Regions from separate parts of the Thioalkalivibrio sp. ALMg13-2 genome, predicted to be linked through region 1. Evidence: predicted binding sites of a transcription regulator. Region 1 holds the regulator's gene; the other holds the start of a gene.
The links. The regulator sigma-54, encoded in region 1, starts transcription at its own class of promoters, with help from an activator protein. The targets are predictions, from matches to a motif close to TGGCANGNTNCNTGCTT.
Positions count from the first base shown of each region.

Region 1 (7,746 bases):
GTCGTAGTGGCCCTGCCGGACCTGATCGATCAGGTCCGGCAGCAGCGGCAGCGGGAGGTTGTCGACGCAGAAGTAGCCGGCATCCTCCAGGGTGTGCAGGGCCACGGTCTTGCCGGACCCGGACAGGCCACTGACGATTAGCAGGCGCATGGCCGATTCAGCCCTCCGGGTCCGGGTTGGGGACCGTAGTGGCGGGCACCGCGCGATGGTAGGGCGGCTCCTCCGTCTCGCCGCTCATCTGGCGGCGCTGGCGTGCGCGCAGGTCGTCGCCAGCGATATAGCCCTGCATGTGCAGCATGTGGTTGCGCACGGCCGCCTCGATCATGACCGCGATGTTGCGCCCCGGCGCGATCGGCAGGCTGATCAAGGGGACGCGCAGGCCGAGGATATCGATCTCGCCGCGGCGCCCGTTCAGCCGGTCATCGGGGACCGGCGAGGGTTCGCCATGATCGCGCAGGTCGATGATCAGGCGCAGGTACTTGCCGCCCTTGATCGCGGAATCGCCGTACATGGCGCGGATGTTGAGCACCCCAAGACCGCGCACCTCGAGCAGGTCCTGGAGCAGGGCCGGGCAGTGGCCGCGCACGATATCGGGCGCAATGCGCGCGAACTCGGGGGCATCGTCGGCGATCAGGCGATGCCCGCGCGAGATCAGTTCCAGTGCGACCTCGCTCTTGCCGACGCTGGAGGCGCCGCTGATCAGCACCCCGATCCCGAGGATCTCCATGAACACGCCGTGGCGCACCTCGAAATGAGCCAGGCGCTGCTGCAGGAAATAGCGCAGAAGCGAGATGATCTCGTGACTGCTGGTGCTGGAGCACAGGATCAGCGGCAGCGCCTCCTGCGGGGCGTCGGGCATCTCCGAGAACGGACAGGTGTCCTCGGCGAAGATCACCGCGGTGGTCCCAGTGCGGGCCATCTCCAGGATCAGGTCGTTGCACTGGGTGGCGCTGAGGCTGGAGATGTAGCGTGCCTCGAAGTCGCCGATGATCTGGATGCGGTTGGGCCGGATCAGGTTGAGATGGCCGGCCAGCGGCAAGTCGTCCCCGTCGTCGCCGACCAGCTTGCGGTCGGGTGCTGCATGTTCGCCGTGTACGAAGCGAAGATCCAGGCGGTTTCCCATGGCCTGGATCAGGCTTTCCACGTTGATGTCGCGGGCGATCCCGCCTTCTCCCAGCGCCTCGTTCATGGCAGACGCTGCGCGCCGGAATCGCGGCTGGAGGCGGGTTCCACGGGCTTAGTCCTCGCTGAAGCGGCGCACGAGTTCCTGTTCCAGGGCCGCCGCGTCCCCGGCCCGGCGCAGCGCTCCGATGGTGTCTGGCTGAGACAGGCCGCGGGCGAGCTGGGCCAGCAGGTCGAGATGGTCGCCGGTGGCGGCCTCCGGGACCAGCAGTGCGATCAGGATATCGACCGGCTCGTGATCCATGGCGTCGAAGTCGACGCCCTTTTCCAGGCGCAGCACGGCCACGCGCGGCGCCTCGAGATCGGCCAGGCGGCCATGGGGAATCGCAACCCCATGGCCGAGACCGGTGGATCCGAGTTTTTCGCGCGCGGACAAGGCCTCGAAGATCGCGTTGCTCCCCGGTCCCGTGCCGTCACCTCCGCCGGCGAGGAGGTCCGCCAGGGCCTCCAGGGCCCGTTTCTGGCTGGAGCACTCGGGTTGCAGGCCAATGCGCTCGGAGGTGATCAACTCGGCAATCGTCATGGATCAGGAGGCCTGCTCGCGGTTGCGCTGGGCACCTTCGGCGCGGTGGTGGTCCTTGACCTTTTCCTTGTGCTTGATCAGCTGACGGTCGACTTTGTCGATCAGCGCGTCGATCGCGGCATACATGTCCTCGTGAGAGGCCTCGGCGTGGATGTGATTGCCGCTGACCTGGAGATTGGCTTCGGCCTGGTTGTGCTGATTCCGGGTCTTCTCGTGGGTCAGCACGACGTGGACGTCGATGACCTTGTCGAAGTGGCGCTCCAGCTTCGCGAACTTCTCGTTGACGTAGTCGCGCAGGGCGTCGGTGATGTCCACGTGGTGGCCGGTCAGGTTGATCTGCATGGTCAGGACTCCTTGGTTACTTGCTGCCGGTGGGCATCGAGGCCATCTGCCGGCGTTCGCTGGATGAAGGGATGTGCATCGCCTCGCGGTACTTGGCCACGGTGCGGCGCGCTACGTTGATGCCCCGGTCCGACAGGACCTGGGCGAGCCGGGCATCGCTGAGCGGCTTGTTCGGGGGTTCGTCGCCAATCAATTCGCGAATCATGGCACGGATGGCGGTGGCGGAACACTCGCCGCCATCGTTCGTGCCGACATGGCTGGAGAAGAAATACTTGAACTCGAAGACCCCGCGCGGGGTGTGCATGTATTTCTGCGTGGTAACCCGCGAGATGGTCGATTCGTGCATCTCCAGGGTCTCGGCAATGTCGCGCAGGATCAATGGCTGCATCGCGACGTCGCCATGCTCGAGAAAGCCCTGCTGGCGGTGGACGATCGCCTCGGCGACCCGCAGCAGGGTGTCGTTGCGGCTGTGCAGGCTCTTCAGGAACCAGCGTGCCTCCTGCAGCTGATCACGCATAAAGGCGCTGTCGCGGGCATCCGAGACCTGGCGCACCATGCCGGCGTAGAGGTCGTTGATGCGGATACGCGGTGCGATCTCCGGGTTTAGATCCACGCGCCAGCCCTCGGTGGTGTGGCGCACGTAGACATCCGGGACCACGTATTCCGAGGTGGCGGAGCTGATCTGTGCGCCGGGGCGCGGGTTCAGGGTGCGGATCAGGTCCAGTGCGCGGGCCAGTTCGTCCGGGTCGCGTACGCCGGACTGGCGCTGCAGGGCCTTGTAGTCGCGCTTGCCCAGGCTGTCCATGCCGTGTTCCAGGATCGCCCGTGCGGCCTCGCGGGCCGGGGCGTCCGGGGCCAGTTCGCGTAGCTGGATCTCCAGGCACTCCCGCAGGTTGCGCGCGCCGACCCCCAGCGGGTCGCATTGCTGAATCCAGTGGAGCACTGCCTCGACCTCGTCGACGCCGACGGTTTCATCCTCGCCTCGGCTGATGGTCTCGGCCAGGGTTTCCAGGTCACCCTCGAGATAGCCGTCGGGGCTGATGGCGTCGATCAGGGCCGCCCCGATGCGCTGGTCGCGCGGTGTCAGATGGCTCAGATGCAGCTGCCACAGCAGATGATCCTGCAGGCCCTCACCGTCGTCGTCGCTGGTGTTTTCCAGCGGGTCGCGGTCATCCACGCCCTTGTTGGGCGTCGGGGCCGGCTCGTAGATGTCGTCCCAGCGGCTGTCGGTCGTCAGTTCCTCGGGGATCACGTCGTCGCTGGTGGTGGTGGCCTCCATGCGATCGCCTTCCACCAGCTCGCCGTCCTGGTTCAGGCGCTCGGTGTCGGCCTCGGCATCTTCGTCCTCGACCTGTTCGAGCATGGGGTTGCTCTCCAGCGCCTGCTGGATCTCCACCTGGAGCTCGAGCGTGGACAGCTGCAACAGGCGGATCGCCTGCTGCAGTTGCGGGGTCATGGTCAGCGTCTGACCCAGCTGCAGATTCAGGCCGGGTTTCAGCATCGGGTATGCGGGGCGAGGGTTGGCATTGATGGAATCTTAAAGCCTGCCTTGTGGTTTGTGCACCGACCGGGCCGCATATGGGGCGCTTTCACAGGCGGAAGTTCTCGCCGAGATAGACCCGGCGCACCTGGGGATCGGCCAGCAGCTCGTCCGGTGTCCCGGCGGCCAGCAGGCGGCCTTCGCTTAGAATATAGGCCCTGTGGCAGATGCCGAGGGTCTCGCGCACGTTGTGATCGGAGATCAGTACGCCGATGCCGCGCTGGGCGAGATGCCGAATCACGTCCTGGATGTCGCCGACCGAGATCGGATCCACCCCGGCGAAGGGCTCGTCCAGACAGATGAAGCGCGGATCCCCGGCCAGGGCGCGGGCGATCTCGGCGCGGCGGCGTTCGCCGCCGGACAGCGCGATGCCCGGGCTGTGGCGCACGGTCTCGAGCTGGAACTCCTCGATCAGCGCATCGCCAATGCGCCGGCGCTCGTGGCGATCGAGTCCGGGGCGCAGCTCGAGCACGGCCTGCAGGTTGTCCCACACGCTCAGGCGGCGAAAGATCGAGGCCTCCTGCGGCAGGTAGCCGAGGCCGGCGCGCGCGCGCACGTGGATGGGCGCGCGGGTGATGTCGCGCGCGCCCAGGGTGATGCGCCCGGCATTGGGGCGGATCAGCCCGACCAGGCTGTAGAAGCAGGTGGTCTTGCCGGCCCCGTTCGGGCCCAGCAGGCCGACCACCTCGCCGGGCGCGAGGTCGACGTCCACCTGGTCCAGCACCGTGCGCTGGCCGTAGCGCTTGGTCAGCTCGCGTCCGATCAGGCGGTCGTTGGTTTGTGCCGGTGTGGCGGATGGGCTGGGGGCGGTGGCGTTCATTCGTCGTCGCGCGGCTGGATGGTGATGCGCACGCGCTCGCTGTCGCCTTCGCCGCGTTCGGCCTCGATCACGTCGGTCGTCAGGTCGTAGGTGATGCGCTTGCCGCGCGCCTCCTCGCTGGTGGTGATCACATGGGCCTGGTCGGTGAGGATCATGCGGTCCTCGTTCAGCAGGTAGTCGATGCGCAGGGCGGTGGCAATGCGCATCTCTCCGGTTTCCGGATCGGGTGATTCCAGGCGTGCCGGCTCGCCGTGGGCCTCCATTTCATAGGGGCGGCGATCGCGGGTGCGCACGTAGACCTTGTCGGCCTCCAGGGTCATGTCGCCGCGGATCACGATCACGTCGCCGGTGTAGGTCCCCAGCCCCTGGCGTTCGTCCATCTCCGCGCGGTCGGCAGTGATCTCCACCGGCAGCGCCGGGCCCGAGCCCTGCTGGGCGAACGCGGGCGTGGCCAGCAGCACGAGCAGCAGGAGCGCCGCCACGCGGGCACCCGGTTGGCCCGGACGGTGGCGAAGGCTATGGGGATTCGGGGTCATGCGCGGGATCCTCCTCGCTCGTCTCGCTGTAGAGCGAGTACACGTCATGGAACAACTCTATGGTATCCCCTCGCGAGTCCACGCGCAGACCGGTGCCGCGCTGGAACAGGCCCGGCTGGTTCAGGGTGGAAAGGGCATCCGAAGTGGCGACCATGGTGTCGGTGGCGACGCGAACATCCCGCGAATCGATGAGGGTCTCTACGCGTTCGCCGCGGGGCGGCTGTACGCCGTGGGTGGGGCCCACCAGGTCCAGGGTCGCGGCGGCCGGTTGATGCAGCGCGGCCGGGGCGGTCCAGCGCCATTCGATACCGCCCTCGGCGAACAGGTCGAGGTCCGGGTCGTCCACCCATTGGGGGCCGTCACGGCCGAACTCGCGCAGGCGGGTGCCGCGCAGACGATGGCTCAGTTCGCCGTCGTCGCCGGTGGCATGCAGGGTGAAGCCGTCAATCTGCAGCGTGACCTCGCCCTCGGGCGGGCTTACCTCGGCCTGCGCCAGGGGCGCGGTCGCGAATGCGAGCATGGCCAGGGTCCATCCGACTTGGCGGCGAGTCCTTTGGCTCATCCGTTCAGGTAGGTCTCGAACAGCGCGTCGAGCCGGCCCTGCGCGGCCAGCAGGCCTTCGCAGGTCTCGCGCACGGCCCCGCGCCCGCCATGGGCCTCGGTCACCCACTGGGCATGCTGGCGCACTAGCGGGTGGGCGTCACCGACCGCGATCCCGAGCCCGACCCGCTGCATCGCTGGAAGATCCACGATGTCGTCGCCCATGAAGGCCGCTTCGGCGGGGTCGTGACCGGTGCGCTGCAGCAGTTCGTGCAGGGCCTCGCCCTTGTCGCGGCGGCCCTGGATCAGATGCTCCACGCCCAGGTCGCGCATGCGGTGCTCGACGACCCCGGAGGTGCGCCCGGTCAGGATGGCGATCTCGATCCCGCCGTCCAGGGCCAGACGGATACCGTGGCCGTCGCGGCTGTTGAACGCCTTGTACTGCTCGCCGCCGTCGCCGAGGAACAGGCTGCCGTCGGTCAGCACGCCGTCCACGTCCAGGACCAGCAGGCGCACGGCCTGCTGGTGGGTGCGCAGAGTGGTGGCATCCAGGTTCATCAGGCCACCCCGGCGCGCAGCAGGTCGTGCATGTTGATCACGCCCACCAGGCGGTTTTCGGCGTCGGTGACGGGCAGGGCGTTGATGCGCCGGCTCTCCATGGCCTCCAGGGCCTCCACCGCCAGCCAGTCGGGCTGCGCGGTGTGGCCGCCGGTGGTCATGGCCTCGCCGATGGTCAGGCCGTCCAGGCTGTGCCCGGCGTCCAGGGTGCGGCGCAGGTCGCCATCGGTGAACACGCCCTGGATGCGATCGTCACCGTCGGTGATGATCACCAGCCCTAGACCCTTGCGGGTGATCTCGAACAGGGCGTCCTTGAGTGGGGCGTCCGGGGTGATGCGCGGGATCGCGCCTCCGGTATGCATGATGTCGGCGACATGCACCAGCAGGCGCCGGCCAAGGCGACCGCCGGGGTGCGAGCGGGCAAAGTCGTTGGCGGTAAAGCCGCGTGCGTCCAGCACCGCGACGGCCAGGGCATCGCCCATCGCCAACGCCGCGGTGGTGCTGGAGGTGGGGGCCAGGCCCAGCGGGCAGGCCTCGCGTTCGACGCTGACATCCAGGTGTACGGTGGCATCCGCGCCGAGGCGCGATCCGGGGTTGCCGGTCATCGCGATCAGCGGTACGCCCAGGCGCCGGATCAGCGGCAGGATGGTGATGATCTCGTCGGTCTCGCCGGAGTTCGACAGCGCGATGACCACGTCCTCGCGGGTGATCATGCCGAGATCGCCGTGACTGGCCTCGCCCGGGTGCACGAAGAAGGCCGGTGTGCCGGTGGAGGCCAGGGTCGCGGCCAGCTTGCTGCCGATGTGCCCGGACTTGCCCATGCCGGTGACGATCACGCGGCCCTTGCACGCGAGGATGCAGCGACAGGCTTCGAGGAAGCGGTCGTCGATGCGCTGGGCGAGGTTGCGTACGGCCTCGGCCTCGTCATTGAGGACGGCCAGGGCGAGGTTGCGGGTGGTTTCGGGGTTGAAGTTCATGCGGTAGCCGTGATTCCCAAATAGACAAGGTAGCTTGCGAAGGCGATGAGGAGAAGGGCGCCCTGCCAGCGCCGGATCTGTCCGCGGTGGCCCAGCGCGATCAGGAACAGGGCCACGGTCAATGCCAGCATCACCGGATAGTCGCGCGTCAGCGCATCGGCGTCGATTGCCAGCGGCGCGATCAGGGCCGGAACGGCCAGTACCGCGAGCAGGTTGAACAGATTGGAGCCGACCACGTTCCCGATCGCCAGCCCGGCCTCGCGGCGGAAGGCGGCGACCACCGAGGTGGCCAGCTCGGGCAAGCTGGTGCCCACCGCAACGATGGTCAGGCCGATGATCAGGTCGCTGATCCCCAGTTGCTCGGCGATCTCGACCGCGCCCCAGACCAGGGCCTGGCTGCTGGCCAGAAGGAACAGCAGTCCGAAGACCAGCCAGGCGATGGTGGGGGCGAGGCGGCTGCCCTCCGGGATCGTCTCGACCATGCCGCGCACCACCTCGGGGGTGTCGTCATGTGGGGCCGGCCGGGCGCGCCGCGCACTGACGGCCATCCAGACGGTGAATGCGACCAGTCCAGCCAGCAACCCGAGGCCTTCCAGTCGACCCAGTTCGCCGTCCACCAGCAGGAGCAGCACGCCGAAGCTGACCAGCAGGAGAATCGGCAGTTCGCGCCGGACCATGCCGCGCCCGATCGCCAGCGGCGCGACCAGGGCCGCGGCGCCGAGCACCAG
Region 1 is NZ_KB906107.1:79,215-86,960, reverse strand. Features, by position in the region: gene rapZ (RNase adapter RapZ) at 1-150, opposite strand, end outside; gene hprK (HPr(Ser) kinase/phosphatase) at 158-1,189, opposite strand; gene F618_RS0107345 (PTS sugar transporter subunit IIA) at 1,238-1,705, opposite strand; gene hpf (ribosome hibernation-promoting factor, HPF/YfiA family) at 1,709-2,047, opposite strand; gene F618_RS0107335 (RNA polymerase factor sigma-54) at 2,064-3,548, opposite strand; gene lptB (LPS export ABC transporter ATP-binding protein) at 3,637-4,407, opposite strand; gene lptA (lipopolysaccharide transport periplasmic protein LptA) at 4,404-4,943, opposite strand; gene lptC (LPS export ABC transporter periplasmic protein LptC) at 4,924-5,505, opposite strand; gene F618_RS0107315 (HAD family hydrolase) at 5,502-6,041, opposite strand; gene F618_RS0107310 (KpsF/GutQ family sugar-phosphate isomerase) at 6,041-7,018, opposite strand; gene F618_RS0107305 (calcium/sodium antiporter) at 7,015-7,746, opposite strand, start outside.

Region 2 (7,746 bases), on a different contig from region 1:
GCTGGCCCTCGCCACCGGTGTCGTCCAGCAACTCGCGCAGCTCCGGATGGTCACCGCGCATGCACTCCTGCATCTCGTCGACCATCCGGAGCTTGTTCGTCAGCGACTCGCGCACGTTCAGGGTCTCGATCCCCTCGGTGTACTCCGCCAGGCGCTCCAGCGGGATCACCACGTCCTCGTTGATCTTGAACGCGTTGGTGTGGTGAGCAATCGCCGCGGTGCGGGCGCGATCCGCCCAGAAGCGCTTGCGCGCCTCGGGGCTGACCGCAACGAAACCCTCGCCATTGCGGGCGTTCGCCGCGCGCACCATCCTGGCCGCCAGCTTGCCCAGGGCATCCTCGTTGTCGGAGACAATGTCGGCGACCAGGACCATCTTCGGCAGGTCACCACGGGCGCCCTTCGGGGTGTACTTCACCGCGCGCACGTAGCGCTCGTCGAGATGCTCCAGACCCGCCAGCAGGACTTCGTCCTCGGCGTCCACCGCATCCTTGATCTCGACGATCGCCGGCACGGCCTGGTGCAGATCGGTCCCGTAGAACTCCAGACACACGGTGCGGATGTTGTCCGGCATCCGGTGCAGGATGAACTCGGCCGACGTAATCAGACCGTCGCAGCCTTCCTTCTGGATACCCGGCACGCCCATCAGGGTCTTGTCGGTCACGTCCTTGCCCAGCCCCAGCTTGCGGAAGCTCTGTCCCGGCATCTCCAGGATCTCGGGCTCGCCCTTCGGGGTCTTGCCGTCCGGCTGATAGCGGCTCACACGGAAGCGCACGATCTCGGCGTCGTGGATCTTGCCGAGGTTGTGGTCGAGGCGCTCGACATACATCCACTCCGCCTCGGGGGTCACCATGGTCCAGGCGGCCAGGTTGTCCAGCGCGGTACCCCACAGCACGGCCTTCTTGCCGCCAGCGTTCATCGCGACGTTGCCGCCGATGGTGGAGGCGTCCTGCGAGGTCGGATCCACCGCGAACACCAGACCGTTGCGATCGGCCAGCTCGGAGACGCGCTTGGTGACCACACCGGCCTCCACGCGCACCACCGGGACGTCACGCTCCACGCCCGGCAGGGGTCGGCGCTCGACCTCGCCCAGGCCTTCCAGCTTCTCGGTGTTGATGACCGCCGAGCGCTTGGACAGCGGGACGGCACTACCGGTGTAGCCGGTGCCACCGCCACGCGGGATCACCGTCAGGCCGAGCTCGATGCAGGCCGCGACCAGCGGGCCCATCTCTTCCTCGGAATCCGGGGTGAGCACCACGAACGGGAGCTCCACACGCCAGTCGGTCGCATCGGTCACGTGGGAGACCCGCGCCAGGCCGCCGAACTGGATGTTGTCCTTGTGCGTCAGGGCCTTCATGCGCTTGCGCACCTGATCGCGCAGCGCGGCGGTATCGGTGAACTCCTGCGCAAAGGCAGACACAGCCGCCTGCGCGCGCTGGCCCAGCTTGAGCGCCTTCTCGTTGCCGTCGGCCCGGGCCGTGATCTGGCCCAGACGATGCTGCATGGCATCAATCAGCGCCTTGCGGCGCTTCTTGTCCTCCAGCAGATCATCCTGGATGTACGGGTTTCGGGTGACCACCCACATGTCGCCCAGAACCTCGAACAGCATGCGCGCAGACACACCCGTCCGACGCTCCCCACGCAACTCATTGAGGAGGTCCCAGGTATCGGAACCCAGGAAACGGATAACGATTTCGCGGTCGGAGAATGAGGTGTAGTTATAGGGTATTTCTCGGACGCGTTCGGCGGTCATTGAGGCGTAGCCCCCCGATCAGAATGTGGCCAAAGAGTAACGGGTCCGCACGCCCTGCGCACGAAGTCGCACTGTTGGTCCATGCTTTTGGGCACCAAACTATCGGTGACGGAGACCTTTACGTCGCCAGGGCGGCGCTGATCGATTCACGCATCCGCGCTGGGGCCCCTTGAGCATCTCCCTAGAAATACGCCAGCAGGCCCAGCACCCCGATAACAATCAGATAGATCGCGACGATGTAGTTCAGCAGGCGGGGCCGGATCAGGATCAGGATGCCCGCCACCAGGGACAGGATGGCCATGAGCAGGCCCGGTTCAATATTCAGCGTCATTGGCGATCATTCCTTTCGCTTGTGGGATTCAGGGATACATCAAGGACCCGCAACGCACGCACCGACCGGGCTTCCCCTGGGGCCGAGCTCAAAAGAGCTTCTCTTCCATCTCCAGATAGACCGCGTTGGCGTTGCTGCGGTTGGTCTGTTCGAAGGCCGGCAGGTCTTCGTAGTCACTCCAGTCCATCGCGGAGTAGGCCTCGTCGAAGGAATCCATGTTCTCGACCGCCACGGCCATGTGCTCGCGCAGCTTCACCAGGTAGTCGCGGGTGAACCTGACCGCCCGGGCCGCCTGATCGGTCGCCTCGCCATGCCCCGGAATCAGGAACTTCAGGTCCATCTCCATCAACTCTTCCAGGCGCTTGACCCAGTTCTCCGAATCCAGCGCATCGTCGCCCAGAAACGGGATCCGGCCATCGAACACGATGTCGCCGGCGAACACCACGCCGGTCTCCTCCACCACCATGATGATGTCGTCCGGCGAGTGTGCGGGCCCCGCGTGCACGCACCGGAAGGTCTTCCCGCCGAGACGGATGGTGTACTCGTCCTCGAAGAATTCGTCCGGCGGAATGATCTGGGTGTCCTCGTCCACCCATGGGGCCAGCACGCCCCGGCGCTGCTCGAGCCGCGCCACCGCACCGGCGCCTCCCAGATAGTCCCGCGCGCGCGCCTGCCCGATGATCTTGGCATCGGTGTGGTCCGCGAACGCCTGCAGGCCATAGATGTGATCCGCGTGATAATGACCAGCAATCACGTACTTGATCGGCTGGTCGGTCACCTCGCGGATCCGGCGAATCATCTCGAAGCCAAGTGGCGGCGTCCCCAGGGCGTCATATACCACCACGCCCTCGTCGGTCACGACGAACCCCGCATTCGAGGTATGCCCCTCGTTGTCGGGATCCGGAATACCGGAGATCCCGATCATGTACCAGGTGTCCAGCCCTTCGACCTCGTGGGCTGTCACATCCACGCTGACCTGCTCGTAGGGATTCTCGGGTACCGACATGGTCAATCCTCTCTTCTCTGGCATTTTGATCGATCCGACCCAGTGCGGCCGGGTTCTGCGGAATTGGACGGAAAAAGGGCGGGAGAATTCCCTGCATTTCCCGATCACTGTCGAGGGATTGTAGCGGAGTCGGGAGCGGGGTTGACGGGATGCCGGGGTCCGGGCGTTTGTGGCTACCGGGGACCGGTCGCCAAGGTCGGCGGTGGCTGGCCATTTAAAGGCAGGGAGACCGGAAGCAGGGTCGGCGTCCACAAATCAGCGGGGCGGTGCCGAAACGTTCTGGCCCGAATCGTTGCCATGGCTGGAGGACCAGGATGATTCGGCGGTTGCGCCGCCTCACCCCTTCGGGGCTGCACACGCTGCGCGCGCGCAGTGCTTCGCCGCGCTTCGCCGAACCTTCCAGGTTCGAACCCTGGACACGCTCAAACAAACATAGAAAAGGGCCCCACGAGGGGGCCCTTCTCTATGTTTGGCTGGGGGACCAGGATTACTCGGCGCTATGCGCCTCGCCCTTCGGGCCAGCGCCGCATACGGCGCTGTTCGGCTCGGCTACGCCTCACCGTCGAACCTTGCAGGTTCTCATCCTGAAATCTTCCAGCCATTCATGAAAAAAGGCCCCACAAGGGGGCCTTCTTCCATGAATGGCTGGGGGACCAGGATTCGAACCTGGGTTGGCGGAGTCAGAGTCCGCAGTCCTACCGCTAGACGATCCCCCAGTAAACCGGGTCGGGTGCAGCCCGAAACTCGACGCGAATTTTAGCGCTTCGAGTACTGGGTTGCACGACGGGCCTTGCGCAGGCCGATCTTCTTGCGCTCCACCTCGCGGGCATCGCGGGTCAGGTGACCACCACGACGCAGCGACGGGCGCATGTCTTCGTTGTACTGCACCAGGGCGCGGGCAATGCCCAGACGGATCGCGCCGGCCTGGCCGTTGCCGCCACCGCCTTCAACGGTCGCGATCACGTCGAAGTTGCCGGTCGACTCGGTCGCCTCCAGCGGCTGGCGTACCACCATGCGCGAGGTCTTGCGGCCGAAGAAGTCGTCCAGCGGCTTCTCGTTAACCGTGATGTTGCCCGTGCCGGGACGCAGGAAGACGCGCGCCGAGGCGGTCTTGCGGCGGCCGGTGCCGTAATACTGATTGATAGCCATTCGGATCGATTCCCTTGCTGATTCTGGCGGCTCAGACTTCGAGCGGCTGCGGCTGCTGGGCCGTGTGCCGGTGTTCGGTACCGGCGTAGACCTTGAGCTTCTTGAACATGGCCCGGCCAAGCGGGTTGCGCGGCAGCATGCCTTTGACGGCAAGCTCCAGCACCTTCTCCGGATGACGCTCGATCATCTGGGTGAAGTTGGCTTCCTTGATGCCACCCGGGTAACCGGAATGGTGGAAGTACTTCTTGTCCATGGCCTTGTTGCCGGAGACGCGGATCTTCTCCGCGTTGATCACGACGATGTAGTCGCCGGTATCGACATGCGGCGTGTACACGGGCTTGTGCTTCCCGCGCAGGCGATGTGCGATTTCCGTGGCGAGTCGACCGAGGGTCTTGCCGTCGGCGTCGACGAGAAACCAGTCGCGTTCGACTTCGGCCGGCTTGGCGCTAATGGTACTCATGATGTTCGATGCTCCGAGGTCGGGGCGATTCAGAAAGCGCGCAAGAATAACGCTTCCCTCTGCCCAATTCAAGCTACAGGGACAATTCCCGAGACGCGAAGGCGTCCGCCCTCGGGGGAATCACGGATCAATGTGCAGAACATTCGCGTGCATGCCCCGGACACAAACAAGGGGCCGACCCGAAGGCCGGCCCCTGCAACCCCCCGGGCGCAATGCCCGGGGCGGTTTTGCGCTGCCCGTTACAGCTGGGCTTCAGCGCGCTCCTGGACTTCCTGCATCAACTCGGGGTCGTTCTGCAGGGCCATGGCCACTTCGTTGTATTCCTCGACGCTCATGCCCGAGTCTTCAACCGCGTTGACCATTTCGTCCTGTGCTTCCTGCTGCATGGACTGGGCCTCGGTTTCGTCCTCGGCACTCTGCAGGCGGTCGGCGAAGTCTTCGCGCACTTCCTGCACCGCAACGAAGGCGGTTACGAAAGTGTCGATGTCTTCTTCGCTCAGATCCACCTCGGGGGCTTCCTGCATCGGGGCACCGCCCTGGGCCGCGCCACCCTGGGCACCACCCTGAGGCGGCTGGCCGCCCTGAGCACCGCCACCGGCACCGCCTTCCTGGGCCGGCGGCTGGCCGCCCTGGGCACCGCCCATGTCGCCCCCACCGGCACCACCTTCGGCACCGCCGTACTGGGCAGAGGCGGCTCCACCCACGGCAAACAGGGAGGTCAGGGCCATCGCGAGCATCGTCTTGCGCATATTCATCATGTTGCTCCTTTTCCTTTGGATCGTTCGGATCTCGGGGCGAAGCCGGCGACGACTCAAGGTCGATCGTCCGCCCGCCCGATTTCGTTGCAACCGTGTGAGGAGGAATGGTCCATCACTGCGGTTCCGATTCCTCGATTGCTGTCCCAGGAGGAGCAGGCATCGTGCCAAGATTGGAAAAAGACAAACAAAACACTTTGAAACAGCGACTTATGCTCTCATCATCCCGAAAGGGCCGGGGAACGCCCCAACGGTAAACCGGGTCAGAATGACACATGGGTCAGGTCGACCCGGGTCAGGATGTCACGATGGGTCGGATTCCCCGAGTTTGCGGTACAGCGTCTTGCGGCCGATGCCGAGGATCCGCGCAGCGCGTTGCTTGTTGCCGTCCACATGCTCCAGCACCCGACGAATGTAGTCGCGCTCGCGCTCCTCCAGGGTCGGCCACTGGCCGTCGTCGCCCATCCCCGGTACCGGCGTCGCCCCCTCCGCCCGGTCGCCCGTCGTTCCGCCGGGATCCTCGGCGGGCGCCTCGAATACGCGCTCCGGCAGATCACGGGTCTCGATGACCTCGCCGGCCGCCAGGGTGGCGGCACGCTCCATCAGACTCGCGAGTTCGCGGACGTTCCCCGGGAACGGATACCGCACCAGCGCGCGCAGGGCCTCCGGGCTCAGGCGACGCTCGGGCAGGTCGCGGGCCAGGGCCTGCTGACGCAGGAACTGCAGGGCCAGGCGTTCGATGTCATCGCCACGCTCGCGCAGCGGCGGGATCTCGATACGAAAGGTCTCCAGGCGATAGTAGAGATCCTCACGGAAACGACCGTCGGCAATATGTGCCTGCAGATCCTGATGCGTGGCCGCCACGATACGCACATCGGTCGCGATCTCCTCGTTGGCGCCCACCGGACGCACGCGACCATCCTGCAGAAGACGCAACAGCTTGCTCTGCATGGCCACCGGCATCTCGGCAATCTCGTCCAGGAACAGGGTGCCGCCGTCGGCCTCGGTAAACAGGCCGCGCCGAGCCCCCTTGGCCCCGCTGAACGCACCGGCCACGTGCCCCAGCAACTCCGACTCCAGCAGGGCCTCGGGGATGCCCGCGCAGTTAATCGCCACGAACGGACCACCGGCCCGCTCGCTTTCCGCATGGAGCGCGCGCGCCACCAGTTCCTTGCCGGTCCCGGACTCGCCGGTGATCAGGACACTGCCGTCGGCGGCCGCGATCCGCCGAATCAGGTCGAACAACTGCAGCATGGCCGGACTGCGGCCCTGCATGCCGTGAAAGCCATCGGCCTGCGCAAGGACCTCACGATAGCGACGCACCTCGTCCTTCAAACGCCGCGCCTCGGTCACCCGGTCGGCGGCCAGGCGCAGGTGATCCAGATCCACCGGCTTGGTCAGGAAGTCATCCGCCCCCGCCTTCAGCGCGGCCACTGCCTGGTCGATGGTCCCGAAGCCCGTGAGCATGATGAACCCGGGTGCCGGCACCCGGGCGCGGGCCTCCTGGAGCACCTGGAAGCCATCCGCGCCGGGCAGGCGCAGGTCGCTCACCACCAGACTGAAGGCCTGCTGCGCAAGCACCCGCGCGGCATCCTCGGCACTGGCAACCGCCGTAACCGCGTAGCCGGCCTCGGTCAGCTCCTCGGTCAGCAGCTCGCGATGCCCGCGATCGTCCTCCACGACCAGGACCGACTCCGGGGGCGTTGCGGGGACTTGTGCCTTGCTGCTCATCGAAGCGAATCCTCCTGGGCGCCAGCGGCCACCGGCAGATGCACGACAAAACGGGTCTCCCCCGCGACACTGCGATCCAGCATCACCGTACCCCCGTGGTCCTCCAGCGCCACCTGCGCCACCGCCAGCCCGAGCCCGGTCCCCTCGCCGGTGGGCTTGGTGGTAAAGAAGGGCTCGAACAGGCGTTCGGCCTGCTCATCGTCTATCCCTCGCCCGGCCGTGGGGCCGTCGTCCGCCACCACCAGCTCGACCCGGTCGGACGAGGCATGCCAGCGGACCCGGACCTCGCGGGCGGCGACCTGCGCGGCATTCTCCAGCAGATTCTCCAGGGCCTGGCCCAAACGCAGGCGGTCCGCGGCGATGGTCAACTCGGGGCCTTCGAGCCGGAATTCCACCCCGCCGGAGGCATGCCGCTCGCGCACACGCTCGACCAGATCTCCAACCAGCTGCGCGAGATCCAGCGAGCGTTCCTGCAACGGATTGCGCCGGGCAAAGTCCAGCAGCTGGCGCACGATGGTCTCCACCCGCTCCAGCTCGGCCTTCAGCGCCTCCATCTCGGTGCGC
Region 2 is NZ_KB906102.1:181,157-188,902, forward strand. Features, by position in the region: gene F618_RS0103530 (DUF3683 domain-containing protein) at 1-1,750, opposite strand, end outside; gene F618_RS15335 (DUF3096 domain-containing protein) at 1,932-2,081, opposite strand; gene F618_RS0103540 (MBL fold metallo-hydrolase) at 2,170-3,087, opposite strand; RNA gene F618_RS15340 (RtT sRNA) at 3,558-3,693, opposite strand; tRNA gene F618_RS0103545 (tRNA-Gln) at 3,730-3,803, opposite strand; gene rpsI (30S ribosomal protein S9) at 3,844-4,236, opposite strand; gene rplM (50S ribosomal protein L13) at 4,268-4,696, opposite strand; gene F618_RS0103560 (DUF4168 domain-containing protein) at 4,936-5,451, opposite strand; gene F618_RS0103565 (sigma-54 dependent transcriptional regulator) at 5,755-7,182, opposite strand; gene F618_RS0103570 (ATP-binding protein) at 7,179-7,746, opposite strand, start outside.
Region 2: a site for sigma-54 is predicted at 5,605-5,621, ahead of F618_RS0103560 (DUF4168 domain-containing protein). Genes of this name have one in related genera too.